Regions from separate parts of the Bradyrhizobium sp. CCGE-LA001 genome, predicted to be linked through region 1. Evidence: predicted binding sites of a transcription regulator. Region 1 holds the regulator's gene; each other region holds the start of a gene.

Region 1 (7,658 bases):
CACTCCATTGAGACCTCTTTTGCGTCGATCCTCTCACTGGGCTAGAACCTTACCGATCGTGTCCTTTGATTTGTTGCGGAGTTCACCCGTGGCCCTGATGCCGGTTTCCGACGCGCTTGCCGCGGTGCTGGCGGGTGCCGAGCCGCTGCCTGACGAGATGGCCGCACTCGATGCGGCCTTCCACCGCGTGCTCGCCCGCGACGTCGCAGCGCGGCGCACGCAGCCGCCGGAAGCCATGTCGGCGATGGATGGCTATGCCGTGCGCGCGGCCGATGCGGCAGAGATCAATTCCAAGCTCACGGTCATCGGCGAGGTTGCAGCAGGCCGGCCATTTGCCGCATCCGTTGGTACCGGTGAAGCGGTGCGGATCTTCACCGGCGGCGTCATTCCCGCCGGTGCCGACGCGGTCGTGATTCAGGAGGACACCGTCGTCGACGGCAAGCACGTGACGGTCAAGGAAGCCGCCATTACAGGGCGGCACATTCGCCCCGCAGGCGTCGACTTCTCCGAGGGCGACGTGCTGCTGCGCAAGGGGGCCCGCCTCACCGAGCGCGATCTCGCGCTCGCCGCCGCCATGAATTACCCACAGCTTCCCGTTTGCCGTCGTCCGAAGGTCGCGATCCTCGCCACCGGCGACGAGCTTGTGTTTCCGGGCTCCACGCCCGGCCACGGCCAGATCGTCTATTCCAACGGCTATGCCCTGCACGCGCTCGCCCGCAGCGAGGGCGCCGAGACCATCGACCTCGGCATTGCCGCCGACACGCTCGGGTCCACCGCCGCCGGCATCCGCCGCGCGCGCGAGAGCGGCGCCGACATCCTGGTCACGACAGGCGGAGCCTCTGTCGGCGACCACGATCTGGTGCAGCAAGCCCTTCGCGACGAAGGCATCGCGATGGCGTTCTGGAAGATCGCAATGCGCCCGGGCAAGCCGATGATGCACGGACGCCTGGGGGCGATGCGCGTGATCGGCCTGCCTGGCAATCCGGTTTCGTCCTATGTCTGCGCCTTCCTGTTCATGGTGCCGTTGATTCGCGCCCTGTCGGGCCGATCCGAGATTCATCATCGCCACGAGCGCGCCGTGCTCGGCAAGGACGTCGGCGCAAACGACATGCGCGCGGATTATCTTCGCGCGAGGCTGGAGGAGCGCGATGACGGCGCGCTCGTCGCTATTCCCGTCAACCACCAGGATTCCTCGCTGCTTGCAAATCTTGCTGCGGCACAGGCACTTCTCGTGCGCGCGCCGTTCGCCCCCAGGGCCGAAGCCGGCACGCCTTGCGAGGTGCTGCGCCTGCCCGCCTGAACGCATCCCCCACACGCGTTCCGCGAACTTTGCGGCGTTCACGGTAAATTAAGCAGTTGCGGAACATGTATCGAACATATAGTGTCCGTTCATGATTTGTTTCGAGGATGTAGCGGTTCGCCGCTCCAATACAGCGTCTCGGAATCGAACGACATCAACCGGGGGACTTTGGTCGAGATGTTAACGCGCAAACAATACGAGCTTCTGCGGTTCATCAGCGAACGTCTGAAGGAAAGCGGCGTGCCGCCCTCCTTCGACGAGATGAAGGATGCGCTCGACCTGCGCTCGAAGTCAGGCATCCATCGCCTGATCACCGCGCTCGAGGAGCGCGGCTTCATCCGCCGCCTGCCCAACCGCGCCCGCGCCATCGAGGTGATCAAGCTGCCCGAGCTCCAGGCCGCTGCCGGCAACCGCCGCGGCTTCACGCCGAGCGTGATCGAGGGCAATCTCGGCAAGATCCGTGCGAGCTCCAGCCCGCCCGCGGACGAGGGTGAGCGTCCGGTTGCCGTGCCCGTGATGGGCCGCATCGCAGCCGGCACGCCGATCGAGGCGCTGCAGACCCGCAGTCACACCATCAGCGTCCCGCCGGACATGCTCGGCTCCGGCGAACATTATGCGCTCGAAGTGCGCGGCGATTCGATGGTCGAGGCCGGCATCCTCGACGGCGACATGGCGCTGATCCAGCGCAACGAGAGCGCCGATACCGGCGACATCGTCGTGGCGCTGATCGACGACGAGGAAGCGACGCTCAAGCGCTTCCGCCGCCGCGGTGCCTCGATCGCGCTCGAGCCCGCCAACGCCGCCTATGAGGTGCGCATCCTGCCGCCCAACCGGGTGAAGATTCAGGGCAAGCTGATCGGGCTGTACCGCAAGTACTGACCGCCCGGCGGTCATTCGATACCGATGATCCCGATTGGAGCGGATGCGTCCGCTCCGGCTGGGCAGTCTTTCCGGTCTTGCGCAGATTGTCCGGCCCTCATTCAGCACGACACACTCTGCGTGTCGCGGCCAAGCGCTCATCGCGTCTGAGCTCGAAAGATCGAGCAGACAAGGATGCCTCACCGCTCGCGGCCACAGGCGTTCGTGGTCCCCGAATGCGCTGAAATGAGCTTTGTTCCTAGTGAATCTGAAAAAGATAATGTGATCGCGTCTCGCGAACGCCAGCCGCAGATTCGCCTACAACCGAGCAGAGCGTTACATGCTTCCACTCTGATAGAGGCTTGCGCCTCCGAAAGAGGCGCGGGTTGCTATCTTCGCATGAGGAGCACCCGATGTGTGACTACAGCCTGCATGCCGTTGCATCGCGTCCCGCCGAAGTTGGCGAGACGATCGTCTCCACGACGTTCCGCGGCACCTCGACGCGCGGCTTTGCTTCCGCGGCAGATCCGACCGTGGCCGTCTGCCTGCTGCCGGGAACGGAGCTCGCCTTCGCCGACAACGTCCGTTACGACAATCGCTGGATCTGGACGCGCACCATCAACTCCCGCGTCGGCAAGTTCGGCAAGATCGATCCGCACATTCCCGATCGCCATCACGACGCGATCGAATTTCCTGATGGCAAATACGTGCTGGTGACGCAGCTCGTCGAAGGCCAGCGCGCAACGGTGCTGCAACTGCCCGTGACGCAGCCGGTCAGCGAGCGCGAGCACAAGCCGCAGATCATCGCAGACAGCCGCCCGAGCCCAACGCCCCGCCTGCCGATCGGCTGATGCGCCGTCCCGGCCGTCCAGGTCGGAGACCAGAATTGAAATTGCCATTCGCCGGCCGCGGCCGGCGACATGGAGCGGTTTGGCGCTCGCGACATCCAACCAGCCGACCGAGTGCCCTTCGCCTCTGCGCACGAAGTTTGGGCCGCCCTGCCTGAATTTTGAACGTCCGCTCGACCGTCAAATGACCGATGCTGTCGGGACCTGACACAGCGGACATGGTCGATGAAAGCCTTCATTCGCGTCGTCGAACTCTGGGTGCCCGATCGCACGCGCATGCGGCTGGAATTCGGCGGCGGCCTCTACGGTGAAGGGCTGTCCGCATTCAAAGCCGTGAGTGAGGATCTGCGCTTCGGTTATGACGAGGGGTTGCCCGGCAAAGCGTGGGCCAGCGGCCATCCGGTGATCCTCACCAAATTCGCCAACTCCTACTTCAAGCGGACCGATCAGGCGCTCGCAGCGGGCCTCACATGCGGCGTCGCGGTGCCGGTCTTCGCCGGCGAATTCCTGCAGGCCGTGATGGTGCTGTTCTGCGGCGATGACGAAGCGCATGTCGGGGCGCTCGAGCTCTGGCACAACGACCCCGATGTCTCCCACGAGATGCGGCTTGTCGACGGTTACTATGGCACCGCCGACATGTTCGAATTCAACTCCCGCCACACCAGATTCCCGCGCGGCTTCGGCCTGCCGGGACGCACCTGGAAGGCCGGCCTGCCGCTGATCATCAAGGACCTGCACAACGCCAAGAGTTTTCTGCGCTGGGAAGAAGCCGCCGAAATCGGGATCAATCTCGGCGTCGGCGTGCCCTACCGCACCGGCGCCGACCAGAGCTGGGTGCTGACCTTCCTCTCCGCACAGGCCACCCCGATCGCACGGCGCTTCGAGATCTGGGTCCCGAACGAGGCTCGCTCTGCGCTGGTCTTCCGCGCCGGCGATTGCAGCGCGCAAACCGACCTTGCCGAACTCTATGCGACGACATCAATCGCCAGGAGCGACGGGAGCATCGGGGGCGCCTGGGCCACGGGCATGCCCGCGATTAGCGATGATCTCGCACATGACGGCTCGATCGCGGCTGCAGAGGCCCGCGCAGCCGGGCTAAGCCAGATGGTGGCCCTGCCGGTCATCGGCAGCGCCGGTCTAGACGCCGTGCTGGCTTGGTATCTGTAGCGCATCTGCTCAATCGTCAGCCTGCAGGTCGGTCTCTGCCGGCGTTGCGTCCCGGCTCCGGGGCGCTGCCGTCTTCGGAACAAGGCTGCCGTCGAAATCGCCCTCGCCGGCGCCGGCCGGCAACCAGGGCCGGCTTGTGCCTCTGGCCCTCACGGTCTGAACCGAAAACCCGTCGCCACGCTGCGTCAGCGCCAGCGCGCCCTGGCTTGCAAGGCGCGGACGGTCGACCACCATGGCCGCGCAGCCGGAGGGTGCTGGCCGCGCCGTCACCACCAGCGCGGCGCGGCTGCAATCATCGGCAAGACCGTCGACGCGCAGGGACAGCGCGACCAGCCGCCCGTCGGCGAGCGGCGTCACGCAGCCGGTTTCGTCGCATGACACACCATCGGCCAGCGAATTGGTTGCGGCGTCGCGCGGATCGGCGTCGGCCGCCAGCCACTCCTTCAGCAGAAAGCTGTCCTTGCTCGCTCGGATCACGTGCAGCTGCCCGTCCTTGCCCCGCACCGCGACGCTCGTGCCGTCCCCGGCAATCAGGATATCGGGCTGGCGCACCGACAGGCCCCAGGTGAGGGACACCAGCAGCACCAGGCCACCGGACCAGCGCAAGGGCGTTCGCAACAGCCCCATCATGATGATGCCGAGGCTTGCCGCCATCAACGGCGCGATGCCGAAAGCTGGAATGCGGCCGACTGCGCCCGGCAGAGCCGCCACCCAGCGCGACACCGCGACCATCCAGTCGATACCGATCCCCATCAGCCACCAGAACACGCCGTCGAGCCCGAAGGGCGCTGCAATCAGTCCCAGCAGCCCCGCCGGCATCACCAGTGCCGAGACCACCGGCATCGCGCCGAGATTGGCGAGCACGCCGTAAGGCGTGACACGATGGAAGTGGAAGGCAGCATAGGGCGTCGTCGCGAGCCCCGCGATCAGCGAGGCCAGGAACAGCATCGCGATCTCGCGGCCGCCCCACAGCGCGACACGCGCCGTTGCCGAATGTTCGGGCGAGGCAAACAGGTTCGGCATGCCGATCTGCACCAGCGCCACGAGCCCGAGCGTTGCGGCAAAGGACATTTGAAAACTCGGATGCACCAGCGCTTCGGGCGCGACCGCGAGCACGATGAGTGCGGCCACTGCCAGCGTGCGGAAGGTGATAGCGCGGCGGTCGACCATGACCGCGATCAACACCACCGCCGTCATGAAGAACGACCTTTGCGTGGCGACCTCCGCACCCGACAGCAGCAAATAAAACGCGGCCGCGACCAGCGCGGCGGCTGCCGACCATTTCTTGATGGCAAAGCCAGCCGCCAGCCCTGGGATCAACGCCAGCAGCGCGCGCACTGCGAAGAACACGACGCCGGCGACGACCGCCATGTGGTAGCCGGAGATCGACAGCACATGGCCCAGCCCCGAGACAAACATGGCGTCGTTGACGGGCGCGCTGATGGCATCACGCCGTCCGGTGAGCAGCGCCGTTGCGATCGCGCGATTGTCGCCCTCGAGCGTCGCGCGGATGCGCGCATCGATCGCATCGCGCAGGCCCTGCATGAACGCCGCATAGCGCAACCGCAAGCCGCCGGCCTCCGGCGGCATCGACGCCGCGATCGTTCCCATCACGAAGCCGGAGGCGCCGATGCCTTGAAAATACATGTCCCGGGAGAAGTCGTAGCTGCCGGGCCGCACCGGCGAGATCGGCGGCATCAGCCGCGCCTTCAGCTGCACGAAGCTGCCGACTTCCGGCGCCGTCCCCTTGCGCACCGACAGACGCACGCGCTCCAGCTTGACGTCGCTGCGCTGCGCCTCCATCGCGGTGACGCGCAGCACGAAACGGTCCGTGCGCTCGCGGATGTCGCGTGCTTCCACGAAACCCGAGAGCGACACCGAATAGAGCGGCTTGGCCAGCACGGGATGAGCAACGCGCGCCGTCTTCCAGGTCGCGATGGCAAAGCCGGCAGCGAGCGCTGCGATCATGATCGCGGGGGCGAACAGCCGGCTGCGCCGGAGCAGCACCGCGCCGAGCATGAGCGCGGCAGCCGTCGCCGCGACGACCCAGAGCACCGGCTCATGATCGGCGGCGAAATAGAGCGCGATGCCGCCCCCGAAGGCGACGGGCACCCACGGCAGCAGGCGCCCCGGACCGGCTTCCGCGCGGGCCCAGCCGCGCAATGTCTCGACGATCGCGGGCCAGAGGCCAAAGCCAACAGGTGCAAGGCCGCCAGCCGGCGTGGCGCGGCCGAGCGGCCACGTCCCGGCAACTCCCTGGGAGCGTATTGGCCGGACCGGCTCCGCCATTCCCCTGCACCTTACGATACGCGACAGGTGCAGAGGCTACCGGACCGTGCGGATGTGCGAATAGGGTACGGATCAGGAACAGTCGGTGCAGCGCCCTACTTTACTTTGACTCTGGGCAAGGCCACCGAGGCCTTGGCCGACAGTCCGAATGACGATGTCGTATCGTCTCGCGTCAGATCAGCGGCGCCTTCGACGAGGCGTGGTGATTGACGATTTTCCACTCGCCGTCCTCGCGGGTGATGACCCAGCTCATCTTGACGACCAGATCGGGACGTTCGCCGGCAAGATCGAAGGTGATGGTGGCGCCGATGTTGATCAGATCAGGGCCTGCTTGCGCTGCGTACACCTCGGAGAAGGTCGCGCTTGGCTTGCGCCAGCGCGGCAGGCCGTTGAAGTAATCGGCAACGCCGTCCCGGCCCCGATAGAGCTTGGGATTGGAGCCGAAGAAGAACGCGTTCTTCGAATACAGCGACGACAGCGCCGCAGCGTCGAGCCTTGCGAAGCCGGCGCACCATTTCGCGATGATGGCTGAAACGATGTTGTCGGCTTCGCTGCTCATTACTGTCCCCTAGCCCTTGGCGACTTCCTTGGCGAACGTGTCGCGCAAGCCGATCGTCCGCGAGAACACCGGTTTGCCCGACGTCGAGTCCTTGTCGCGCACGAAATAGCCCTGGCGCTCGAACTGCATCGGCTCGGTGGAATTGCTCTCCGCAACGGAAGCCTCGATCCGCGCGTCGGACAGGATCTCGAGCGAGTTCGGATTGAGATCGGCCGCAAAGTTCGAAGCGTCCGGGCTCGGATTGGAGAACAGCTGGTTGTAGATGCGGATCTCCGCCGGCTTCGATGCCGCCGCCGGCAGCCAGTGCATGGTCGCCTTGACCTTGCGGCCATCGGGCGCGTTGCCGCCCTTGGTTGCGGGGTCGTAGGTGCAGCGTAGCTCCACCACCTCGCCCGCGTCGTTCTTGATCACGCCGGTGCATTTGACGAAATAGGCATAGCGCAGCCGCACCTCGTTGCCGGGCGACAGGCGGAAGAACTTCTTCGGCGGGTTCTCCATGAAGTCGTCCTGCTCGATATAGAGCTCGCGGCCGAACGTGATCTTGCGCGTGCCGGCCGAGGGATCATCAGGATGATTGATCGCCTCGAGCTCCTCGGTCTGCCCTTCCGAATAGTTCTCGATTACCACTTTCAGCGGC
Region 2 (7,658 bases), 2.7 Mb from region 1:
TGACCTCGACGATCTCCGGCGGCACGCCGAAACGGAGCGGCATGATGCTGCAACCGAGGCCGCCGGAGACGATGACGTCGCATTTCAGCCTGATATGACCATAGGCGAGCTGGATGCCTTGCTGCGGCGGCACCGCCGGCGACCAGCCGAGCAAGCGAATCTGGCCGCCATGGGTGTGGCCGGACAGTTGCAGCGCGACGCGCACGGGTACGCGCGGCGCGATGTTGGGCTCGTGGGCGAGCAGGATGATCGGCGCATCGTCCGTGACCTTGGCGAGCGTCGCGCCGAGATCGTCGGCGCCGAAACGCGACACGGTGCGAAGCCGGCGCGCCGGCAGGAAGGCGAGCTGATCGCCGAGGCCGGCGAGCCAGAATGGACGGCCGTCCTTGGTAAGGCGTACGACGTCGTTCTCGTAGACGGGAATGCCGGCCGCTTCCAGCGCGCGATGCGCGATGGTCGGGCCGTGCCCGGTCCGCTGCACGGTCCTGTCGTCCCAATAATCATGGTTGCCCATGACGGCATGGACACCGAGCGGCGCCTTGAGGCCGCCGAGCACTTTAGCCCATTCGCTGGAGGGGATGATGCGCGTGACGTGGTGCAGGCCGGCGACATAGTCGCCGAGCAGCACGATGATATCAGGCTTCAGCGCGTTGGTGCGGTCGACGATGGCCTCGATCCGCTCCAGCGGCATCCAGGGATCGCAGGCATGAACGTCGGCGATGACGGCGATCTTCAGCGGAAAATCGGCCGGCCATTGCCGCGGCGTCGGATGATAGCGGGTGATGCGAAGCCGCAGCACCGGCTCGACGGCGACGCCATAGGCGGCGGTCGAGATGCCGAGGGCGGACAGGCCGCCGATGGAGCGGATGAGATGACGGCGCGTGATCATGGAAGCCCGTTTCTGATGCAGCCTCTCGATGCGATCCGATTGGAGCGGAATTGGGGTGCGCCCGTGCAGGCCGTCAGCATCCTCGTGCAGAAGCCTGCACAAACATTACCAGCGGCTCTCGCCGATCAGCGCATCCAGACGCGCCTTCAATTCGTCGGGCGCGCGATAATACCAGACACCGCCGAGCAGCTCGCGAAAGCGTTCGTTGACACGCGCCTCGCGCTCGATGCGGTCGATCGTTGCAGCGTTGATCACGTCTTCGAGGGGTCCCGCGGCCAGCAGCGACAGCAGCACGGGATTGGCCTCGATCTTCAGGACTTCCAGGACGAGGTCGATCAATCCGTCGGGATCCTCTTCGCGCAGATCGCGCTCGAAATCCATGATCGCAAACAGATTGTCGTCCTGGTCGCGATCGGACTTGGAATATTGCTCGACCCAGGCACGGGCGAGCGCAGCGGCCGACAGGCTGGCGCAATCGAGCGGCTCGCGCGGCGTGCGCTGGGCCAGATGGTCGGCCTGCCAGGCCTTGCCGTCGGCATGCTCTACAATGCGCGCCATCAAGGGATCGTCCGGGGCGCCATGCACGCCGCCGAGCAGCCAACGCAACCGATCGTTGCGCATGGCTTCGTGCTCGATGCGGTCGATCACCGCCTCGCCATGCGCATAGAGCAGCGAGAGCAGGAACTTGTCGTTGAGCTGCATCACGGTCGGCTTGTCGGCCTCGGTCCCGAGCACCTCCAGCACGAGATCGAGCGCCTGTTGCGGGCGGCGCTGCGGCAGACGATCGAAATAGAGTTTCAGGGCCCAGACGCTGCCGACCTGGTCACGCCGGCTGACGCGCTGGAGCGCGCACCACATCGATGCCAGCTCACCGATCGGCATTGGATCCAGGAACGCCTCGGTCTCGTCAGGCGTGCGCAACTGCGGCGCGGCAACGATGACCTCGAGCAGCCCGGTGTCGTCCGTCAGCCCCATTTCTTCCAGCTCCAATCCGTATGCGTGAGCGGCGAAGCGAGTGCGCCGCATGTTCGGATTAGTGATGGGATTGAAGCGGTGGGTTCACCGGTTGCGGCAGTCAGTCATCCTCGGACGAATCCGTGCCGAACAACCCGAACTGGGCTGGATCGCGATTCGGCTCGGCCAGCCCGAGATGGCGGAAGGCGTGCGACGTCAGCAGCCGGCCGCGCGGGGTGCGCTGGAGATAGCCGCACTGGATCAGATAGGGCTCGATGATGTCCTCGATCGCATCGCGCGGTTCCGACAAGGCCGCAGCCATGGTCTCGACGCCGACCGGGCCGCCGCCATAGTTGAGCGCGATGGTGGTGAGATAGCGGCGGTCCATGGCGTCGAGCCCCGCGGCATCGACCTCGAGCGCGCTCAGCGCATGATCGGCAATCTTGCGGTCGATCTTGTCGGCATCGGCCGCCGAGGCGAAGTCGCGCACGCGGCGGAGCAGACGGCCGGCGATGCGCGGCGTGCCGCGGGCGCGGCGCGCGATCTCGTTGGCGCCATCGGCGCTCATGCCGACATTGAGCACGCGCGCGCCGCGGCTGACGATGCTCTCCAATTCCTCGATCGTGTAGAAATTCAGCCGCACCGGAATGCCGAAGCGGTCGCGCAGCGGATTGGTGAGCAGGCCCGCGCGCGTGGTGGCGCCGACGAGCGTGAACTTCGACAGTTCGATCTTCACCGAGCGCGCCGCGGGGCCCTCGCCGATGATGAGGTCGAGCTGAAAATCCTCCATCGCGGGATAGAGCACCTCTTCCACCGCCGGGCTGAGGCGATGGATCTCGTCGATGAAGAGCACGTCGCGCTCTTCGAGATTGGTGAGGAGCGCGGCAAGATCGCCGGCCTTGGCAATCACCGGCCCCGACGTGGCGCGGAAGCCGACGCCGAGCTCCTTGGCCACGATCTGCGCCAGCGTGGTCTTGCCGAGGCCGGGGGGACCTACGAACAGCACGTGATCCAGCGCCTCGCCGCGCTTGCGCGCCGCTTCGATGAAGATCGACAGGTTCTTGCGCGCCTGCGCCTGGCCGACGAAATCGGACAACGACTGCGGACGCAGCGCGGTGTCGCCGACATCGTCGCTGCGGCGCTCGGGCGAAACCATGCGGTTGACCTTTGGATCGCTCACTTCGCGAGCTCCTTCAGGCCGAGGCGGATCAACTGCGCCGTCTCGGCGCCTTCACCCGCACTGCGCGAGGCCGATGCGATCGCCGCGGCCGCCTGCGGCTGGCCGTAGCCGAGATTGACCAGCGCGGAGATCGCATCCGCCACGGGGCGCGGCGCGCGTTGGTCGTCGACGGCCCCGGCGAGATGCACGACGGCCGGATCGACATTGGCAAAGGCCGGCGCCTTGTCCTTCAATTCGGTGACGATGCGCTCGGCGACCTTGGGGCCGACGCCGGGCGTGCGCGCCACCGCGGCCTTATCACGCAGCGCGATGGCGTTGGCGAGATCGGAAGGCTGCAGCGTGCCGAGCACGGCGAGCGCGACCTTGGCACCGACGCCCTGCACGGTCTGGAGCAGGCGAAACCATTCGCGCTCCTGATCGGTGCGGAAGCCGAACAGTTTTATTTGATCCTCGCGGACGTAAGTCTCGATCGACAGCACGGCCGCCTCGCCCGGCGAGGGCAGGTGCTGCAATGTGCGCGAGGAGCAATGCACCTGATAGCCGACGCCGCCGACGTCGAGGATGACGAAATCCTCGCCGTATGAATCGATAAGGCCCTTGAGCTTGCCGATCATATCCCCACCACCTTCAGGCGCAGCGCGGTGCTCTGGCGGTGATGGGCGTGGGTGATGGCGATGGCGAGCGCGTCGGCGGCGTCCGCCGACGGCGGCTCGGCCTTGGGCAGCAAGATTTTCAGCATCGTCGCGATCTGTTGCTTGTCGGCGTGACCGGCGCCGACCACGGTCTTCTTGACCTGGTTCGGCGCGTATTCGGCGACGGAGATGCCGAACATTGCGGGCGCCAGCATGGCGACGCCGCGGGCCTGGCCGAGCTTCAGCGTCGCGACGCCGTCCTTGTTGACGAAGGTCTGCTCGACTGCGGCTTCCATCGGCTGGTGATGCGACAGAACGGCGGCAAGCCCCTCATGGATCGCGAGCAGCCGGCTCGCCAGCGGCAGATCGTCCGGCGGCTCCACCGAGCCGCAGGCGACGTAGATCAAGCGATTGCCCTCGGCCTCGATCACGCCCCAGCCGGTGCGGCGCAGGCCGGGGTCGATGCCGATGATGCGGACGGGGCCACGAATCGGGAGCGCAGTCATGGGCCAGTGATAGCGGCTGGCTGGACCGAGGGAAACAGAAACAGAACGGAAGTAACAGGGGAAAGGCGGTCTCGTGCCCCGGGCGCGACGCAGCACGAAGTGATGGGTCGCAGAACCAGGGCCCATACTCCCGCGGCGCGTGAAGCACCATGGGTCCCGGCTCTGCGCAGCAGCGTTTCACGCTGCAGCGCGTCCGGGACACGAGCGGCATCAGCCGCCCATCTTCGCGACCAGCGCGTCCGATATCTCGAAATTGGCGTAGACCTGCTGCACGTCGTCGTGGTCGTTGAGCAGGTCCATCAGCTTCAAGAGCTTCTCGCCGGTCTCGTCGTCGACCGCGACGGTGTTCTGCGGCTTCCAGATCAGCGCGGCCTTCCGGGGCTCGCCAAACTTGGCTTCCAGCGCCTTGGCGACGTCGCGATAGCCTTCGGTCGAGGCATAGATCTCGTGGCCGCCCTCGCCGGAGACGACGTCGTCGGCACCGGCCTCGATCGCGGCATCCAGCACCGCGTCGTCGGAGGCGACGCTGCGGTCGTATTCGATGATGCCGGTGCGGTCGAACATGAACGACACCGAGCCGGTTTCACCCAGATTGCCGCCGGACTTGGTGAAGAAGGAGCGGATGTCGGAGGCGGCGCGGTTGCGGTTGTCGGTCAGCGCCTCGACGATGACGGCGACGCCGCCAGGGCCGTAGCCTTCATAGCGGATCTCGTCATAGTTCTCGCCGTCGCTGCCGAGCGCCTTCTTGATGGCGCGCTCGATATTGTCCTTCGGCATGTTCTCCTGGCGCGCGGCGATCACGGCGGCGCGCAGGCGCGGGTTCATGGCGGGGTCGGGGGTGCCGAGCTTGGCCGCGACGGTGATTTCCCGCGCCAGCTTGCCGAACAGCTTCGACTTCTGCGCATCCTGCCGCCCCTTGCGGTGCATGATGTTCTTGAATTGGGAATGTCCGGCCATGCGTGGTCTCTTGAATGGTCTTCGGTCTGGTTCGCCGATGGGGTGGGGAAGCGCGGCCTTATAGGCCGCCAACCCACCGGAATCAAAGGGACTCTGGTGCCCTAAGGTAGCACCGTAGAGGTAGCCGCCGTATTGGCCCGTGCCTAGAGGTGGGGCATCGTTAACCCTGATTTCATTCCGGCCTGCGAAAATAGCGTCCGCCCGTTCCCCGACAAGAGAGACGTGATGGCGTTCGGACTATTTCGGAAGCGTCTGCCTGACATGGCTGCGCCTGCGGCAGCACCGCAGGCCGCGCAGCCGGTGGCCAATTCCGAGCCCGCCCCGGCGGCCGAAGCCGATTCCGCCAGGGAAATCCTGGAATTGCTGGAACTCGAACTGGGCGCGATGATTCGCCAGCTCGAGCGCGCCGCCAATTCCGTGGCCGGGGGCGCCGATGCGACTGCCACCACGCTGGCCGCCATTCGCGACCGCACCGACGCCCTGACCGGCCGCACCAATGCCGCGCAATCGACCGCATCCACCTTCGCCCATGCCGCCGACAAATTCACCCAGTCGGCGCTGGGGATCGGCGCGCAGGTCCGCGAGGCCGGCAAGCTCGCCGACGAGGCCAGCGCCGCCGCACAGGAAGCCCGTGCCAATGTCGACCGCCTGCGCGAATCCTCCGCCGCGATCGGCAATGTCGTCAATCTGATCGCGCAGATCGCGCGGCAGACGACGCTGCTCGCGCTGAACTCGACCATCGAGGCCGCACGCGCGGGCGCTGCCGGCAAGGGCTTTGCCGTCGTCGCCACCGAGGTCAAGGCCCTCGCAGTGCAGACGCAAGGCGCGACCGAAGAGATCACCAGGAAGATCGACGCGCTGCAGCGCGACGCCGCCGGCTCCGCGGACGCCGTGCACCGCATCTCGCAGGCGATCGAGGCGATCCGCCCGGTGTTCGAGACCGTCAACGGCGCGGTTGCCGAGCAGAACGCCACCACCAGCGAAGTGTCCGGCAACGCCGCCAGCGCCTCCGAGTTCATCGTCTCGGTCGGCGAGAGCGCTGCCGAGATCGATGCCGCGACCAAGGCAGCCGAGAGCCACGGCGAGAACGTCGCCAGCGCCGGCAAGGCCGTCACCACCTTCGCCCAGAAGCTGAAATCACGCTGCGCCGTGCTGCTCCGCCAAAGCGAGCACGACGACCGCCGCAAGACCGAGCGCCTGCCCTGCCATCTCAAGCTCGAGACCGCACGCGGCGTGCTGCCGGTCTATGAAATCGCGATGGACGGCGTGCTGATCGGCGGCGCCGATGCCGGCCGGCTTGCATCCCAAGCCGTGATCGAAGGCACGCTCGAACATGTCGGCGCCTGCCGGCTGCGCGTGGTCGAGCAAACCAAGGCCGGCGCGCGCGCGCAATTCGTCAGCCCCGACGCGGCACTCCGCGAGAAGATCGAAGACAGGCTCTGGTCGATCCATGAGGAGAATACCGAGTTCGTCACCCGCGCCATGGAAGCGGGCAACGCGCTGACCAAGATCTTCGAGCAGGCCGTCGCGCGCGGCGAGGTCAAGCTCGACGATCTCTTCGATACCGATTACGCGGAAATTGCCGGGACCAATCCGCAGCAATATCGCACGAGATATCTGGACTGGGCCGACCGCGCGCTGCCGCCCTTCCAGGAGGCCTTCTTGGCGAAGGACCCGCGCATGGCGTTCTGCGCCATGGTCGACCGCAACGGCTTCCTGCCGGTGCACAACAAGATCTATTCGCATCCGCAGCGGCCGGGCGATGTCGCCTGGAACACGGCCAACAGCCGCAACCGGCGCATATTCAACGATCCGGCGGGGTTGGCGGCTGGGCGCAACCTGCGCTCGTACCTGGTCCAGAGCTATGCGCGCGACATGGGCAACGGAAACACCGTGATGATGCGGGAGATCGACATCCCGATCCGCGTGCAGGGCCGGCACTGGGGCGGATTCCGCACGGCCTACAAACTGTAGTGCACGCTCAGGCAAGACGGCGGCGACGAATCATCCTCTAAACTCGAATCGGAATGGAAATGCCGCCGTGAGCCGGCGAACGGCTCTGACTGGAGGATTCATCGAAACATGTCCGTCGCACAACTTGCAGTCATGGACACCGGCTCGAACCGGACGCTGGCCGAGCGGCTGATCGACCAGCTCGCCGATCGCATCGGCGGGCTCGGCGTGGAACTCGCCGATATCGCCGGCAACGTCCAGGAAGTGGCAAACCGCGTCTCGAACCAGTCGGAGCGGTTCCATCATCTCCAGAAGACGGCCGAGACCATGGTCACGGCCAACCATGACATCGCCAATGCATCGCAGGCGGTGCAGACGACGACGTCCGCCGCGGTCGGCGAGATCGCGCAGTCGCGCAGCGCCGTCGATACCGCGGTCAGCCACATCTCCGAGCTCGTCGCAGCCGTTGAGCGCATCGAAGCGCGCCTGAGCGCCGTCGGCTCGGCGCTGGCGCAGGTCGCGAAAGTGTCTGGTTCAATCGAGGCGATCGCCAAGCAGACCAATCTGCTGGCGCTGAACGCGACGAT
Region 3 (7,658 bases), 3.6 Mb from region 1:
GTGTGCCGTTGCTTTCGCGCGCGCTGTCGCCCTGTTCCAGCACGTCGAAATCGAAGCGCGTGCCGATCAGCGAGCTGCGCGTCTCTCCGGCCAGCGCGCAATAGGCGTCGTTGGCAAAGGTGATGCGGCCCTCGGCGTCGCGCAGCACGATCAGATCGCCCTGCTGCTCGAACAGGCTGCGGGCGCGCTCTTCGGCTTCCTTGAGCTCCCAATTGCGGTCTATCAGCGCCTCGTTATGGGCGGCCAGCGTCCGCAGCCGCTTGTTGACGAAGCGCAGCCGCATGCTCAGTGTGGCAAGGCCGAGACAGGCGAGCGCGAAGAGGAAGCTCGCGCCGATCGCAAACGCATTCGGATCGTAACCGGAATTCTCGGAACGGCTGCCGGAGACAAAACCATAGGCGGCGCCGAACGTCGCCATGAAGATCATGAAGGAGCGGAGCGCGAAGGCGATACGCGGATGCTGTCGCCTGAAGCGGCGCATGCGCACCTTGATCCGGAACGTCCGACCCATCACCACCGACCCCGACTCTTGTCCGAAACCCGCGCTCGCCCTCTGCGACGATGTCGTCCCGACCTTGCGAACAGCTTGAGGCTCTGGCGCCGCCTCCAAACAGGGTTGACGAGATGTTAAAGCTTCAGAGCGACGCGGCTTGGAAGTGACCGGGGCCGCCGCGGGCGCCGACGATGAGCGCCGCTGCCTCGCGCTGCGAGAACGTCTTCGAGCGGACATAGATGCGGTAATCGGCCGGCCCGTCGGTGGAGAGATAGATCACCTGGCCGCCGTCGACGGGCTGCGCGGCGATCGAGATCAGGCGTCTCGACGGACCGGCCTGGCAGCTGTCCGCTTCCGAGCCGGGGCCGTCGTCCACGACAACGAAGTCCGCAGCGTCCGCATTGTCGGTGACCTGAACCCGCACCGTGGCCTGCGCGGGATTCTCGGTGAAGGCGACATGCGTGCCGGCGGTCCAGAACAGGGAGGTGAGCTCGACCGAGGTGTCGCCGAAGGCGATGCAGGGATGCGAGACCGATCCGATCTCGGCGCGGGCGAACACGGCTGCCGCCAACAGGGGAACAACGGAGGCCAGGATCTTGAAACGCAACATGACACTCTACTCGCCGGGCCCGGTACGGGAACTGATGGGCCTTATGGTTTGCAGAGCGTAAAGGAAACTCGTTACCGCCGGGTTGATGCGCGCAAATGTTCACGCCAGCTGCCGCACATCCTCCGCGAGTGCGCGGTAGGACAAAGCCTCGGCGAGATGCAGCCGGCCGATCTTGTCGGATTTGTCGAGATCGGCCAGCGTGCGCGCGACCCTCAGCACGCGGTGATAGCCGCGGGCCGACAGCCGCATGGTCTCGGCGGCATCGCGCAACAGTTTGGCGCCCTGCGCATCGGGCTTGGCGATTTCTTCCAGCACCGAGGCCGGCGCCTCGGCATTGGTGCGGACCTTGGGCAGGCCGGCATCGGCATAGCGCGCCAGCTGGATGTCGCGCGCCGCCGCCACGCGCGCGGCGACCTCGGCCGAGCCTTCCGCCGGCGGCGGCAGGATCAGATCGGCCGCGGTCACCGCCGGCACCTCGATGCGCAGGTCGATGCGGTCCATCAGGGGACCTGAGATGCGCGCCTGATAGTCGCCGGTGCAGCGGTCGATGCGGCCGCGCTTGCAGGCATAGCCGGGCTCGAAGGCGTTGCCGCAGCGGCAGGGATTCATCGCAGCGACCAGCATGAAGCGGGCAGGGTAGGTGACGCGGTGATTGGCGCGCGACACTGCGACCTCGCCGTTCTCCAAGGGCTGGCGCAGCGAATCCAACACGCGCGGATCGAACTCCGGCAATTCGTCGAGGAACAGCACGCCCTGGTGCGCCAGCGAGATCTCGCCGGGCTTGGCGCGCATGCCGCCGCCGGTGAGCGCGGCCATGCTGGCGGAATGATGCGGCGAGCGGAACGGCCGCCGCGCCGTCAGCGCGCCGCCTTCGATCTCGCCGGCCACCGACGCGATCATGGAGACTTCGAGCAGTTCTGCGGGCGACAGCGGCGGCAGGATCGAGGGCAGGCGCGCGGCCAGCATCGATTTGCCGGCGCCGGGCGCGCCGACCATCAGCAGGTGATGCCCGCCGGCCGCCGCGATCTCCAGCGCCCGCTTGGCGCTCTCCTGGCCCTTGATGTCGCGCAGGTCGAGGGAGGAGGCGGCGGCCTCATGCACCTTCGGCGAGGGCCGCGACAGCACCTGCGTACCCTTGAAATGGTTGGCGATCTGGATCAGCGAGCTCGCTGCGATGATCTGGATGTCCGGGCTCGCCCAGGCCGCTTCCGAACCGCAGGCAGCAGGGCAGATCAGGCCCTCCTCGCGCGCATTGGCGCCGATCGCGGCGGGCAGGACACCTGCGACCGGCGCGATCGAGCCATCGAGGCCGAGCTCGCCGAGCACGGTGAAACCGGTCAGCGCATCCGGCGGGATCGCGCCGATCGCCGCCATCAGCCCGAGCGCGATCGGAAGGTCGTAATGGCTGCCTTCCTTGGGCAGGTCGGCCGGCGCCAGATTGACGATGATCCGCCGCGCCGGCAGCGCCAGTCCTGATGCGATCAGGGCCGAGCGGACCCGCTCGCGCGCCTCTGACACCGCCTTGTCCGGCAAGCCGACGATGGCGAAGGCCGGCAGGCCAGGAGCGACCTGCACCTGCACGTCGACCGCGCGGGCCTCGATCCCCTCGAAGGCGACGGTAGAAACCCGCTGAACCATGCTCGAACCAGCCTGCCCTTTGCTCAATCGAGGGTAGCAGGGCGCGCGGCGCTTCGCAAGAACAATACGGGAACGTCCCCGAGGGCCAAGCCAACCCTTAACCAGTCGTAAACGCGACGCGGACACTACGCCTCGAATGCGAGCTTCCGCCCTCAGCACATTCCAACGAATGTCCGCTACTCCTAGGCCTGCGGGATGGGCCGTGGTCTAACGGGTGAAGAGTTCAAATGCTTGCAAATCGCCGGAGAAGCGAACGCCGGGTGTGCAGCCGGCTTGCCAAGATTCATTTGGGAGCGGGCTCGCTGCCGCGCGATTGCACCATCACGGATATTTCGGACGGCGGCGTGAAAGTGGTGGCGGAATTTTTGGAAGTGCCGCCGCAATTCACCATCATCTTCGCACCCGATTATTCCCGCCAATGCCGTCTGCGCTGGCGCATCGGCTGCGAGTTCGGCGCCGAGTTCGTCGATTGAGGCCGGCTCGGCCCGCCTCCTTAACCGGGCTTTAGCGTTAATCGGTCAGCATCTCTGATCAGTCGCCCGAGTGATCAGAGTATGTTCAAGCGTTCGTCTCCCGCCTTTGCTCCGGCGAAGTTCCTGCTTTCTGCATTCGTGGTCCTCACCCTTGGCGGCTGCCAGACCAATGGCGTCGAGGACGTGACCGGATCGCTCGGCGCCAGAGCCGAAGCGAAGGCCGAGGCCAAGCCGGACGCTAGGCCGGACCTGGACGCCCTGCGCGAGCGCTACCGCGCCAAGCCCGGCGATCCCGCAATTGCGCTCGCCTATGGCAAGGCGCTGCGCGACACCGGTCAGCGCGCGCAGGCGGTCGCGGTGCTGGAGCAGGCCGTGCTCAACTCTCCCCAAAACAAGGCGCTGCTCGCCGGCTATGGCCGCGCGCTCGCCGACAACGGCAATTTCCAGCAGGCCTTCGACGTTCTCGGCCGCGCACATTCGCCTGAGGATCCGGACTGGCGCATCCTGTCGGCGCAGGGCGCCGCGCTTGATCAACTCGGCCGCAACGAGGAGGCGCAGCAATATTATGCGAGCGCTCTGAAGATCGTGCCCGACGAGCCGCAGGTTCTGTCCAATCTCGGCCTGTCCTACATGCTCCAGAACAATCTGCCGCGGGCCGAACAGGTGCTCGGCCGCGCCCATCAGCGCAATCAGAACGATGTGCGGATCCGTGCCAATCTCGCACTCGTGCTGGGATTGCAGGGCCGTCAGGCCGAGGCCGAAATCCTCGTCAAAGCGGATTTGCCGCCGGACCAGGCCGCGGCCAAGGTCACGGCGCTGCGCGAGCTGCTGGCCAAGAAGCAGCAGCGGGCGGAGAGGTAGTCCGCCTCTTCTGGTGTGCGCCTACGACGCTTTGCGATGCGGGGCGGAGCTGCGGCCCGACTTGCCCTTCAGCTTCTTCAGCAGCGGTCCGAGCAGCGAGCGCTTCGGCGGCTTCACCTCGCCGCGACCGGCGAGGCGGTTCGCCATGGTCTGGAATAGCGCGGTGGTGCGGTGGTTCTTGGCGACCTCCGCGATCATCTGGCCGTTGTTGGCGGCGGTCGAGAACAGCTTCGAATCGAACGGGATCACTGCGAGCGGCTGGCTCTCCATCGTCTTGGCGAAGGCCTTGACCTCGATCTCGGCGCGCTTGTGCATGCCGACCTGGTTGAGGCAGTACAGCGGCGGCCGGTCGTTCGGCCGCGCCGCCTTCAGCACGCTCAGCATGTTCTTGGTGTTGCGTAAGTTGGCGAGGTCGGGCTCGGCCACGATCACGATGTCATCGGCATTGACCAGCGCGCGCCGCGTCCATGCCGACCATTGGTGGGGAACGTCGAGCACGATGCAGGGCGTGGTCATGCGTAGCGTGTCGAACACGGCGTCAAAGGCTTCGGCCCCGAAATCATAGACGCGGTCGAGCGTCGCGGGCGCCGCCAACAGGCTGAGCCGATCGGTGCATTTGGCGAGCAGGCGCTCCAGCAGCGCGGTGTCCGGCCGGTCCTGCGACAGCACCGCGTTGGCGATGCCCTGCACCGGGTCCTGATTGTAGTCGAGGCTCGCGGTGCCGAAGGCGAGGTCGAGATCGATCACCACCGAATCGAGCGCGAGGTCGCGGGCGATGGTCCAGGCGACGTTGTGTGCGACCGTGGACGCGCCGACGCCGCCCTTGGCGCCGACCACAGCGATGACGCGGCCGGTGATGATGGCTTCGGATGCCGAGAACAGGCTGCAGATCGAGCGGACCACATCGAGGGTTTCGACCGGCCCGACCACGTAGTCGTTGACGCCGCGGCGGACCAGCTCGCGATAGGGCGCAGTGTCGTTCGGATTGCCTATCACGACGACGCGGGTGCCGGGATCGCACACGCCGGCGAGGTCGTCGAGCCCTTCCAGGATGTCGCGCGTGCCGTCGGATTCGATCACGATCACGTTCGGCGTCGGCATGGTTTCATAGACTTCGATCGCCGCGGCAAGGCCACCGTCCTTGGCGGTGAGATGCGCCTTGGCGAGACGCCGATCCTGTCCCGCCGCGGTCACCGCGGCGAGCGTCTGCTCGGTCTCGCAGAACGCCTGCACCGAGATCCGGGGAACCGGCGCGATGTGTTCGTCCGGGTGGCGCGGATCGTCCGCGTCTTCGTCGTGGATGCCTGTCATTTGCCGGTATCGCTGAGTTTGGCCTTGTCGGCCTCGGGATAGGTGGTGGTCGTCGTCGAGCCCTTGCGATAGCGTTCGAAGGCGATGTCGCGCCGCGCGGTGTAGGCGGGCGTCTCGGCGCGCGGCTGCTCGAGGTCGGCGGGGTTGTCGATCATCGCCGCGAGATTGCGCTGACTGGCGCAGCCGAGATTGAAGTACGGCTGGTTCTCGTTGTAGCCGGGATCGAGGATGTTCGGACCGACGTCTTCCGGCCACAGCCCGCAGGGGCCGGCCGTCGCGGTGATCTTGGAATAGCTCAACCGGATCGTCGGCAGCAGGCCGGGGTCTTCAGGGCGATAGGGATGCTGGACGATGGCACGCGACGGCACGCCGCCGGACGCGAGCACCGCACGGATTTCCCGATAGGTTGCTGCGGCAGCGCGCGAATTCGCGGTGTCGACGGGGACATCGACGACGACGGAGCCGGTGCCTTCACGCATCCAGTCCCGGGCGATGCCGGCGACATCCGCGTGCTGCGCAGCCGAAAGGCCGCCGCGCGCCTTGCCGACGAAGATCACGATCGATTTCCTGCCTTCCTGCACCGCGATCGGATGGCGCTGGCGATAATCGGTCGGCACCGTCTGAGTGACGATCTCGCCGGCGGTGTTGCACGCGCCCAGCATGACGGAGAGCGCCGTCAGCGCCAGCGCGATGCTCAAATTGCGACGTCGATCGGTCATCGTTTTCGTCATCGCTTCTTCTCCTCGCCCCGAATTCCCGTCCCGCTTCCCAAACCCGTCCGTTCGTCTTCAATCGATGATGAAGCCGAAATCGCCGGGCGCGCCGTTGATCGGATCGACCCGCCGCGTGACGCCGTAGAGGCGGTTCATGCGGCCGAGCAGTGCGGTCTGCGCATCGGAGGCGGGCGCGAAGCCGTCGTCGGGGCGCGACAATTCCTTCTGGGCGACCGCGCGCACCACATAGGGCGTCACGATCACCATCAGCTCGGTCTCGTTGTTGACGAAGTCCTGGCTGCGGAACAGCGCGCCGATGATCGGGATCTGGTCGACGCCGGGCAGGCCGTTGATCGCCTGCTTGGTCTTCTGCTGGATCAAGCCGGCCATCGCCATCGAGCCGCCGGAGGGAATTTCCAGGGTGGTTTCGGCGCGGCGGGTCTGGATCGACGGGATGGTGACCGAGTTGCTCGAGGTCGAGGAAAGCGCCTGGGTCAGCGTGATCGCGTTGGTATTCGACAACTCCGAGACCTCGGTCATCACGCGCAGGCTGATGCGGCCTTCGCTGAGCACGACCGGAGTGAAGTTCAAGGAGATGCCGAACTTTTTGTAGGTGATCTGGGTGGTACAGACGTGGGTGACGGGATCGCAGGAATAGCCTGCGGGAATCGGGAATTCGCCGCCGGCGATGAAGGTGGCGGATTCGCCCGAGATCGCGGTCAGGCTCGGCTCGGCGAGCGTGCGCATGACGCCGGCGCTTTCCATGGCGCGCATCGTGGCGCTGACGGTGGCGACGCCCTTGGCGAGGCCGGCGACGCCGAGCCCGTTGCTGCCGACGATCGGTCCACCCGAGACCGAGAACGGATTGGAATTATTGAAGTTGACCACCGCGGTGCCGGCGTTCAGGCTGGCGCTGAGGTCGACGCCGAGCTGCTTGACGATGTCGCGGCGCACCTCGCCGACAACGACCTTGAGCATCACCTGGTCGCGGCCGCGCACGACGATGTTGTTGACGACCTTGTCCGCGCCGCCGACGAGCTTGGCGGCGACCTCGCCGGCCTGCTGCGCCTCGACCGGGCTCGACACCGAGCCGGTCAGCATTACGCTGTCGCCGACGCCTTCGATCTGCACGCCGGGCAGCGACTGCCGCAGCGCGGTGCGCATGCCATTGAGGTCGCGTTTCACCGCGATGTCGTAGGCGGCGACCTGCTGGCCGTCGGCGGAGAAGAACACCACGTTGGTCTGGCCGACCTGGCCGCCGATGATATAGGCCCGCTGGGACGAGCGGATCACCGCGTTGGCGATCTTGGGATCGGCCACCAGCACGTCCTTGACCTCGCGCGGCAGGTCGATGACGACGGACTTGCCGATGCCGAGCGCCAGAAAGCGTGTTCGCGCCGACGCGATCGACGAAACCGGCGACAGGCCCAGATCGGGCGCCTGCATCGGCGCCTGGTCGCCGACCGGCATCTCCCCGGCGCTGACCGGGTCTGGGGCTGCAAGCAGCCCCAGCATCAGCATCGTCCCCTTCCAGACCGAGCGCGCGCGCTTCCCCCGAA
Region 4 (7,658 bases), 3.1 Mb from region 1:
ATGAGTTTGCGGATGGGCCACATGCCGCAGAAGCGAAGTCGATGCTGACGAAGCTCGAATATCGGGCCGAAGAGGCACGCAGAGTCGAACAGTCCCGTCAGCGCGAGGCGGCACGATGGGAGTTACTACTGCTGCAGCCTGATGCATTATCCCTCCACCGCTTCATCGATGAGTTTGCCGATGGCGAACACGTCGAAGAGGCTAAGTCGATGTATACAAAGCTAACCGGACGCGTTGCGAGAAAAAGCGGGATAAGCAATACGGAGGGTTGGCAAAACTGGACGGAGCTAGCGGTTGAGGCAAGAGACCCCGAAGGGCGCCAGAGAGGCGAGGCGGAAAAATGGGCGAAGTTGGCATCGCTGAAGCGTGAGGCACATGAGGCCGAAGAACACCAGCGAGACGAGACGGAGAAACTGGCGAAGTTGACAGAGCCGGAGCGTGACGCCGAATCGGGTGGGTTCTGGAAGCGGGTAAGCATCGCTGTTCAAATAGGATCGCTGCTGCTGTTTGCCTTGTTCTTACTTCACGCACTTTCACGCTATTGATTTGGTCGGGTGGAGCGGAGTGCTTGAAGCCACTTCGCAGCGTCACAACTCATCACATCGCAACACCTGATCTGGTCGTCGATCGCTCGGCAGTCCACCGCTCGCCGAAGGGCTTGTTCGCCCCGACCAGGCAGAGCGCCCGCCCCCAAGCGCCAGCGTCTTTCCGACCGCGAATCCAATCCGAAATGTCTTCTTCGCGGTAGCAGGTGGGTGCCTACGCTTCTCGACCTGTGGCGATCATCCGTGTCGCTCATCAGCCGATGCCGCCGAGCGAGGATAGACCGCCGTCGTGCGGTGGTCTGCGATCAGGTTGCGACGAGGCGGGCGTGAAGTGCCCTTCCACAGGTGGGGAGATCACTGCCTGTGGATTGGGCGAAGGGCAAGCCCAAGCCGTGCGTTGCCCCCTTGCAGTCGTTTGCCATCTATCGTTTCCCGAGGTTACGCTGTGCAACCGCTGGGACGCACGATGGATATTGCCGAGATCGACGCCTTTATTGCCGAGCAGAAGACCCTTCAAGACCTTGAGGGGGCCTCACCCCAATGGGAGCCCGGTTACCCGGGGAGCTATCGGCCATCTGGAACATCGCGGATTCGGTCGGGATCGTCCGGGCGCAGTTTCGCTTTCGTTGCCCCATTAACAAACCCCAATTTCCCAGCATCTCGCTGATTTATAAGGGAAGTCTGATCACGCGGCTCGACCTAGTCCCTCAAGACGAGTGCAAGCCCAATCCCCCTGATGCTGGCATCTATGGACTGCCGCCACGCGTTTGCGGACCCCACTGGCATCCTTGGGCGTTTAACCGTAGTTATGTAGAGAGCGCGGGGTTCGGCCGCATCCCCGGGAACCGCTTCCGCCACAGGTGCGAAAGCTCCCTCAGGCGATGCTTTGGCTAGCAGACCGTGTTAACTTGTCGATAGCGCCTGATCAGCGACATTTCGATGTCCCGCCACAGGGTGAGCTGTTCCCGTGAGCAATGCCTGCGACGATATCAGGGCGGCACTTTCCGCCTTTGAGATGTGCACCGAGACCGAGCACGGTTCGCGGGTGACGACGCATTGCCTGTATCCTTCTTTTGACCCCGTGAACGTATTCGTCGTGAGGTTCGGGGGCGGCTTTCGAGTCCACGATGGCGGCGGCGCCGCCCGATCGGCTTGGACCCATGGGCGGGACGATAATCTGATCTCGCGGATGTTGACCAAGCAAGTGCAACTATACCGGCTCCAGCTTTCCAACAACGCGCTCACCGTCGAGGTTCGGAGCGTTGACTGGTTGGGATCGGCAATTCTCGCCGTCGCCAATGCGTCAGCCGCTGCCGCGCATGCCGCTGTTGACCGGATGATGACCGCGACGGAAACCGTGCTGAAAGACAAAATCCTGCGGGTCCTGAAAGAGACGGTGCCCCCGACAACCATCGCGGTTGACTATGAGGTTGCGGGCCAGAGCAAGCGGCACAAGTTCGACTTCGCCGTGACGGAGTTCGATGGCAGCATGCTGTTGCTCAACGAGGTCGCCCCGCATCACATCTCGGTCTCCTCCAAGTACGTGGCTTTCTCGGACCTCGTTCACCGGGAAGACGTAAGGACGGACAGATGGGCCGTGCATGATAAAGGTCTCGACCCCAGCGACGTCTCCCTGCTTCTGCAAGTGGCGGAGATTGTGCCCATGCAGGCTCTCTCGGGCGGCCTCAAGCGGCTCATGCTCCAATAGGCCAAGTCACGACCGCATCGACCGCAGGCTGGTCGATCTCAGGCCGCCGCCTTCCAGCGCCCGAGGCAAACGAGGTTTCCTCTCTGGTGTGATATCCCTGCACTTGACCTCCCCCGGCCTTCGCGGCACCGTCCGGTTTCCGCAAGACTTCAACCGTCTGGACTGATCATGCGCGCCCCGTCCCTGAAATCGATCCGCTTTGCCGCTCTGCTCGGCCTCATGTTCGGGGCGCTGTCGCTCGGCGAGGCCAGGGCCGCCAATCCGCTGGAGCTGAATTTCTGGCTCAGCGGACCGCGCTACGACGGCGCCGTGGCCGATTGCGACCGGGCGCTGCCGACGATCGCCACCCAGTTCTGGGAAAAGGAAAGCACGTTCTGGAATTCCTCGCTGAAGATTACCGGCTTCTCCGCCGTTCGCGAGGTCGCATTCCGCCCCTGGCAGTCCGACAACATTCCGCGCCGGTACTGCACTGGCGAGGCGATGCTCAATGACGGCAAGGTGCGCAAGGTGCACTTCTCGGTGATCGAGGATGGCGGCTTTGCCGGCTATGGCAATGGTGTCGAATGGTGCGTTGTCGGCGTCGACCGCAACTGGGCCTACAATCCGGCCTGCCGGGCCGCAAAGCCCTGATCTGACCGATCCGGCCGCTAAGCGACGGTCGCATCAATTTTGTTCTTGAAATGTTCCTGTCGCCTGCTAGGCTCCTCGCACAGTCTAGTTGAGGGGCGTCGTCATGTTTCATTCCAGATTGCATTCGTTCTCCCGGCTGGTGATCTCGCTGACCTTGTCCCTGCTCGTTGTCGCTGGCCTCGGCTCGTTCGCAGGTGACGCAAGAGCCCAGGACAAGCGGCAGAACGCGCCGGGCGAGTTCGATTTCTATGTGCTGGCGCTGTCATGGTCGCCCTCCTTCTGCGAGGAAGCTGCCGAGCGCGGCGGCCGCTCGCACATGCAGTGCGGCGGTCGCCCCTACGCCTTCGTGGTGCACGGGCTGTGGCCTCAATATGAAAACGGCTTCCCCGAATATTGCCAGCGGCCGGCACCTCGGCTGAACCGCAGCATCGTCTCCTCGATGCTCGACCTGATGCCGGCGCCGGGCCTGATCTTCAACGAATGGGACAAGCACGGCACCTGCTCCGGGCTCGAGGGCCGCGGCTATTTCGAGACGATCCGCAAAGCGCGCGCCGCGATCAAGATTCCGGCCGAATATCTCGATTTGTCGCAGGCCAAGACGGTGGCGCCGGCGGAGGTCGAGGAGGCCTTCGTCAAGGCCAATCCCGGCCTGAGCAATGCCGCCGTCTCGGTCACCTGCAACCGGACACGGCTCTCCGAGGTCCGCATCTGCCTCAGCAAGGACCTGCAATTCCGCGCCTGCGACGAGCTCGAGCGCCGCGCCTGCCGCCGCGATCAGGTGACGATGCCGCCGATCAGGGGCGGGTAGTTCGTTCCTCCAGCCTCCGTCATGGCGAGGAGCCCGCGACAAAATTGCGAAGCAATTTTGCGCTGGCGACGAAACTTCCGCCGATAGATTCTGGATTGCTTCGCTGCGCTCGCAATGACAAGGGGTAGGATAGCGCCAGACAACGCAGTCCTGTCCCATGAATTACCGCCACGCCTTCCACGCCGGCAGCTTCACCGATGTCATCAAGCACATCGTGCTGGCGCGCATCCTCACTTACTTGCAGGATAAGCCGGCGGCGTTCCGCGTCCTCGACACCCATGCCGGCGCCGGCCTCTACGACCTCGACAGCGACGAGGCCCGCCGCGGCGGCGAATGGCTGACCGGCATTGCGCGGCTGATGCAGGCGCGGCTGTCGAACGAGACTGCGGCGCTGACCAAGCCCTATCTCGACATCGTCCGTGCCTTCAATCCGAAGGGCGAGCTTAGGGCTTATCCGGGTTCGCCGCTGATCGCGCGCGGCCTGCTCCGGCCGCAGGACCGTCTCGTCGCCTGCGAGCTCGAGCCGAAGGCGCGCAAGGCATTGATCGACGTGCTGCGCCGCGACGAACAGGCTCGCGTGGTCGATCTCGACGGCTGGACGGCGCTGCCGGCCTTCGTGCCGCCGAAAGAGCGGCGCGGGCTCGTGCTGATCGACCCGCCGTTCGAGGCCAAGGACGAGTTCGAGCGGCTCGGCGAAGCCTTCGCGGCGGCCTTCGCGAAATGGCCGACCGGTATCTACGTAATCTGGTATCCGGCCAAGAACCGCCGCGCCACCGACACGCTGGTGCAAACCGTGGCGCAGCTCGCAGCCGCAGCAAAGCCGCCCGGAAAATGCCTGCGCCTCGAATTCAGCGTCGCACCGCAAGCAGACAGCACCGCCCTCACCTCCACGGGCCTTCTGATCGTCAACCCGCCCTACACGCTGCACGGCGAGCTCAAGACGATCCTGCCCGAGCTCGAAATGCCGCTCGGCCAGGGCGGCGCTGCCAGATTCCGATTGGAGGTGCCCAAGCCTTGAAGCCAAGCCTTGAAGCCAAAGCCGTAACACTCCGGCATTCTTGGGAAAAATATGCAGGAGCGGTAGTCAATCTGCAGCGAACCGTATTATGCTGTTTCCGTGACTGGCTTTACGTTCCGCTTCCGCGAATGGTTGCGGCGGAGTGAAGGCCTAAGAAAGATCCGGCCGGACCGACGAGGTCCGCCCAAGGATGGCCAGCTCTCCCGGGCTTCGTAAGGCCCGGTCATGTCGAGACGTGAGTCTGCGTCGCGACGGAGGAGCAATGAGGGGGAGTTTCCCGATGGCCATGACGGGAACGGTCAAGTTTTTCAACGGCGAGCGCGGCTACGGTTTCATCAAGCCGGACGACGGTGGTCGTGACGTCTTCGTACATATTACAGCTGTTGAGCGGGCGGGACTGAAGGATCTTGCCGAAGGACAGCGCATTACATTCGAAGTCGAACCGGACAAGAAGGGCAAGGGACCCAAAGCGGTCAATTTGGTGATTCTGTCCTAGCCTGACGAAAAAAATCCCGGCCGCGAGCGGCCGGGAGTCTGGTCCGGTATTTTCTTCTTCAGCTATCAGAAACGATAGTTCACGCCTGCGCGTACAACGCTGGCGCTATAGCCGTTTGACACGCCCGTAATTGCGAACTGGCTGGTCGACAGATCGAAGTAGAGATATTCGAGCTTGGCGCTCCAGTTCGACGTCAGGCCAACTTCCGCGCCGGCACCGATGGTCCAGCCAACGGTGGTGTGAGATTCCGTCCAGCCGAAGGTCTGCGCGCGCAACTCGCCGAAGGCGAGGCCGGCGGTGCCGTAGAACAGCACGTTGTTGAAGGAATAGCCGGCGCGGCCGCGCAGAGTGCCGAACCACGGATTGGAGAACTTCCACGGCGCGAAGGTATCGTCGGCACCCGCGGCCTGGATGTCGCCTTCGACGCCGAACACGAACGGGCCGTTCTGGAAGTTGTAACCGGCCTGCACGCCGCCGACGAAGCCCGAGGGTTTGACCGGACTGTTGCTGACGGACCCCCACTCGTAGCCGATGTTGCCGCCGAGATAAGGACCGGCCCAGCTATACGCATTGAGCGGCTGATTGACGGTATAGGGCGCACGCTGCCCATAGAGATCGGCGGCCCCTGCCGAAGCTGTCCAGCCGGCTGCAACCAACGCGGCTGCGCCCACAACGAGCCTCTTCATCACACACTCCAACGCAACTGCCGTCCCCGCGATGCCCGCGCCGCCGCGCGAGGCCAGACCGCATGGTTACGGAACCACCACTTTTTCGCGTAAGATTTATCGAGAGTTTTAAGTTAAAGGGCTGTTAAGCGGGGTTACCGCGCTGTTAACAGGCTTAAGCAAGCGTTACCGGGAACTGCGCCGCCATCCTGTGCGTGCGCCACGGCCGGAACTTCAAATCGGCACCCCCAGCGCCTAAATTCACACCATGGTTCACGATTCCCCTGACAATCCGGACGACGCAGGCGTGCGCAAGCCCGTGCGCGCCACGGCGTCAGACGTCCCGGCCGATGCCCCCCCGGACTTCGATCCCGCCACCTCCGCCGGCGACGACGAGGACGATGCGCGTCTGCCCGACATTCTGGAAGAGAGCGGCGCCGTCGGTGAGGGCCCGCTGGCGACCGGTCATGAGGCGATCGAGCGCGCGGTCAGGCTCGCGCCCACCTCACCCGGCGTCTATCGCATGCTCAATGCGAATGCCGACGTGCTCTATGTCGGCAAGGCCAAGAACGTCAAAAAGCGGCTGTCCAATTACGCGCGCCAGAGTGCGCCGCAGCCGGCGCGCATCCTGCGCATGATCGCCGCCACGGTGACCGTGGAGATCGTCTCGACCAACACCGAGACCGAAGCGCTGCTGCTGGAAGCCAACCTCATCAAGCAGCTGCGGCCGCGCTTCAACGTGCAGCTGCGCGACGACAAGTCGTTTCCCTACATCCTGATCACCGGCGACCATTGGGCGCCGCAGATCCTCAAGCACCGCGGCGCGCAGACTCGGCCGGGCCGCTATTTCGGCCCGTTCGCCTCGGCGGGCGCGGTGAACCGGACCATCACCGCGCTTCAGCGGGCCTTCCTGATCCGCTCCTGCACCGATTCTTTCTTCGAGAGCCGCACCCGGCCGTGCCTGCTCTACCAGATCCGCCGCTGCGCCGGCCCCTGCACGCGCGAGATCGACTTTGGCGGCTATACGACGCTGGTGCGCGAGGCGACCGACTTCCTGTCCGGAAGGAGCCATGCGGTGAAGCAGGAGCTTGCCGGCGAAATGGAGAAGGCATCCGGCGAACTCGAGTTCGAGCGTGCGGCGCTTTACCGCGACCGCCTCGCTGCGCTGTCGGCGATCCAGTCGCAGCAGGGCATCAATCCGCGCACGGTCGAGGAAGCCGACGTGTTCGCCATCCACCAGGAAGGCGGCTTCTCCTGCGTCGAGGTGTTCTTCTTCCGCACCGGACAGAACTGGGGCAACCGCGCCTATTTTCCGCGGGCGGAGAAGACGTACACGCCGGAGGAAGTGCTGGGGTCCTTCCTCGCCCAATTCTACGACGACAAGCCGCCGCCGAAGAACATCCTGCTCTCGCACGAGATCGAGGAATGCGAGCTGCTCGCCAATGCGCTGTCGATCAAGGCCGGCCGCAAGGTCGAGGTCACCGCGCCCAAGCGCGGCGAGAAGAAGGAGCTCGTCGCTCACGCACTGACCAATGCGCGCGAGGCGCTGGGCCGCAAGCTCGCGGACACCGCGACGCAGAGCCGCCTGCTGGAAGCCATCGCTGCGACGTTGAACCTGCCGCATGCGCCCAAGCGCATCGAGGTCTACGACAACAGCCACATCCAAGGCACCAACGCGGTCGGCGCCATGATCGTCGCCGGCCCCGATGGGTTCGTGAAGAACCAGTACCGCAAGTTCAACATCAAGTCGGAAGGGATCACGCCCGGCGACGACTTCGCCATGATGCG

What was found. The regulator LexA, encoded in region 1, represses DNA repair genes until DNA is damaged. The targets are predictions, from matches to a motif close to TGTTCNNNNTGTGTTCNG.
Region 2: the regulator LexA is predicted to act here: its motif matches at 4,192-4,209, upstream of ruvC (crossover junction endodeoxyribonuclease RuvC).
Region 3: the regulator LexA is predicted to act here: its motif matches at 2,799-2,816, upstream of BCCGELA001_RS00840 (YifB family Mg chelatase-like AAA ATPase).
Region 4: the regulator LexA is predicted to act here: its motif matches at 2,924-2,941, upstream of BCCGELA001_RS06550 (ribonuclease T2 family protein).

The regions. Positions count from the first base shown of each region.
Region 1 covers NZ_CP013949.1:4,430,714-4,438,371, forward strand. Annotated here, with positions in the region: gene BCCGELA001_RS20515 (molybdopterin molybdotransferase MoeA) at 89-1,300, shown strand; gene lexA (transcriptional repressor LexA) at 1,478-2,179, shown strand; gene BCCGELA001_RS20525 (hypothetical protein) at 2,572-3,009, shown strand; gene BCCGELA001_RS20530 (GAF domain-containing protein) at 3,232-4,173, shown strand; gene BCCGELA001_RS20535 (ComEC/Rec2 family competence protein) at 4,183-6,462, opposite strand; gene BCCGELA001_RS20540 (YybH family protein) at 6,635-7,021, opposite strand; gene BCCGELA001_RS20545 (glutamine--tRNA ligase/YqeY domain fusion protein) at 7,031-7,658, opposite strand, start outside.
Region 2 covers NZ_CP013949.1:7,105,531-7,113,188, forward strand. Annotated here, with positions in the region: gene BCCGELA001_RS32415 (metallophosphoesterase) at 1-889, opposite strand, end outside; gene BCCGELA001_RS32420 (DUF6869 domain-containing protein) at 995-1,864, opposite strand; gene ruvB (Holliday junction branch migration DNA helicase RuvB) at 1,965-2,999, opposite strand; gene ruvA (Holliday junction branch migration protein RuvA) at 3,020-3,637, opposite strand; gene ruvC (crossover junction endodeoxyribonuclease RuvC) at 3,634-4,161, opposite strand; gene BCCGELA001_RS32440 (YebC/PmpR family DNA-binding transcriptional regulator) at 4,372-5,118, opposite strand; gene BCCGELA001_RS32445 (methyl-accepting chemotaxis protein) at 5,344-7,092, shown strand; gene BCCGELA001_RS32450 (methyl-accepting chemotaxis protein) at 7,201-7,658, shown strand, end outside.
Region 3 covers NZ_CP013949.1:176,467-184,124, reverse strand. Annotated here, with positions in the region: gene BCCGELA001_RS00850 (PAS domain-containing hybrid sensor histidine kinase/response regulator) at 1-511, opposite strand, end outside; gene BCCGELA001_RS00845 (hypothetical protein) at 636-1,103, opposite strand; gene BCCGELA001_RS00840 (YifB family Mg chelatase-like AAA ATPase) at 1,203-2,741, opposite strand; gene BCCGELA001_RS00835 (PilZ domain-containing protein) at 2,969-3,214, shown strand; gene BCCGELA001_RS00830 (tetratricopeptide repeat protein) at 3,296-4,075, shown strand; gene BCCGELA001_RS00825 (AAA family ATPase) at 4,097-5,386, opposite strand; gene BCCGELA001_RS00820 (CpaD family pilus assembly protein) at 5,383-6,117, opposite strand; gene BCCGELA001_RS00815 (type II and III secretion system protein family protein) at 6,175-7,658, opposite strand, start outside.
Region 4 covers NZ_CP013949.1:1,358,187-1,365,844, reverse strand. Annotated here, with positions in the region: gene BCCGELA001_RS06565 (caspase family protein) at 1-545, shown strand, start outside; gene BCCGELA001_RS06560 (hypothetical protein) at 1,513-2,253, shown strand; gene BCCGELA001_RS06555 (hypothetical protein) at 2,422-2,883, shown strand; gene BCCGELA001_RS06550 (ribonuclease T2 family protein) at 2,987-3,691, shown strand; gene BCCGELA001_RS06545 (23S rRNA (adenine(2030)-N(6))-methyltransferase RlmJ) at 3,849-4,709, shown strand; gene BCCGELA001_RS06540 (cold-shock protein) at 4,990-5,205, shown strand; gene BCCGELA001_RS06535 (outer membrane protein) at 5,271-5,891, opposite strand; gene uvrC (excinuclease ABC subunit UvrC) at 6,139-7,658, shown strand, end outside.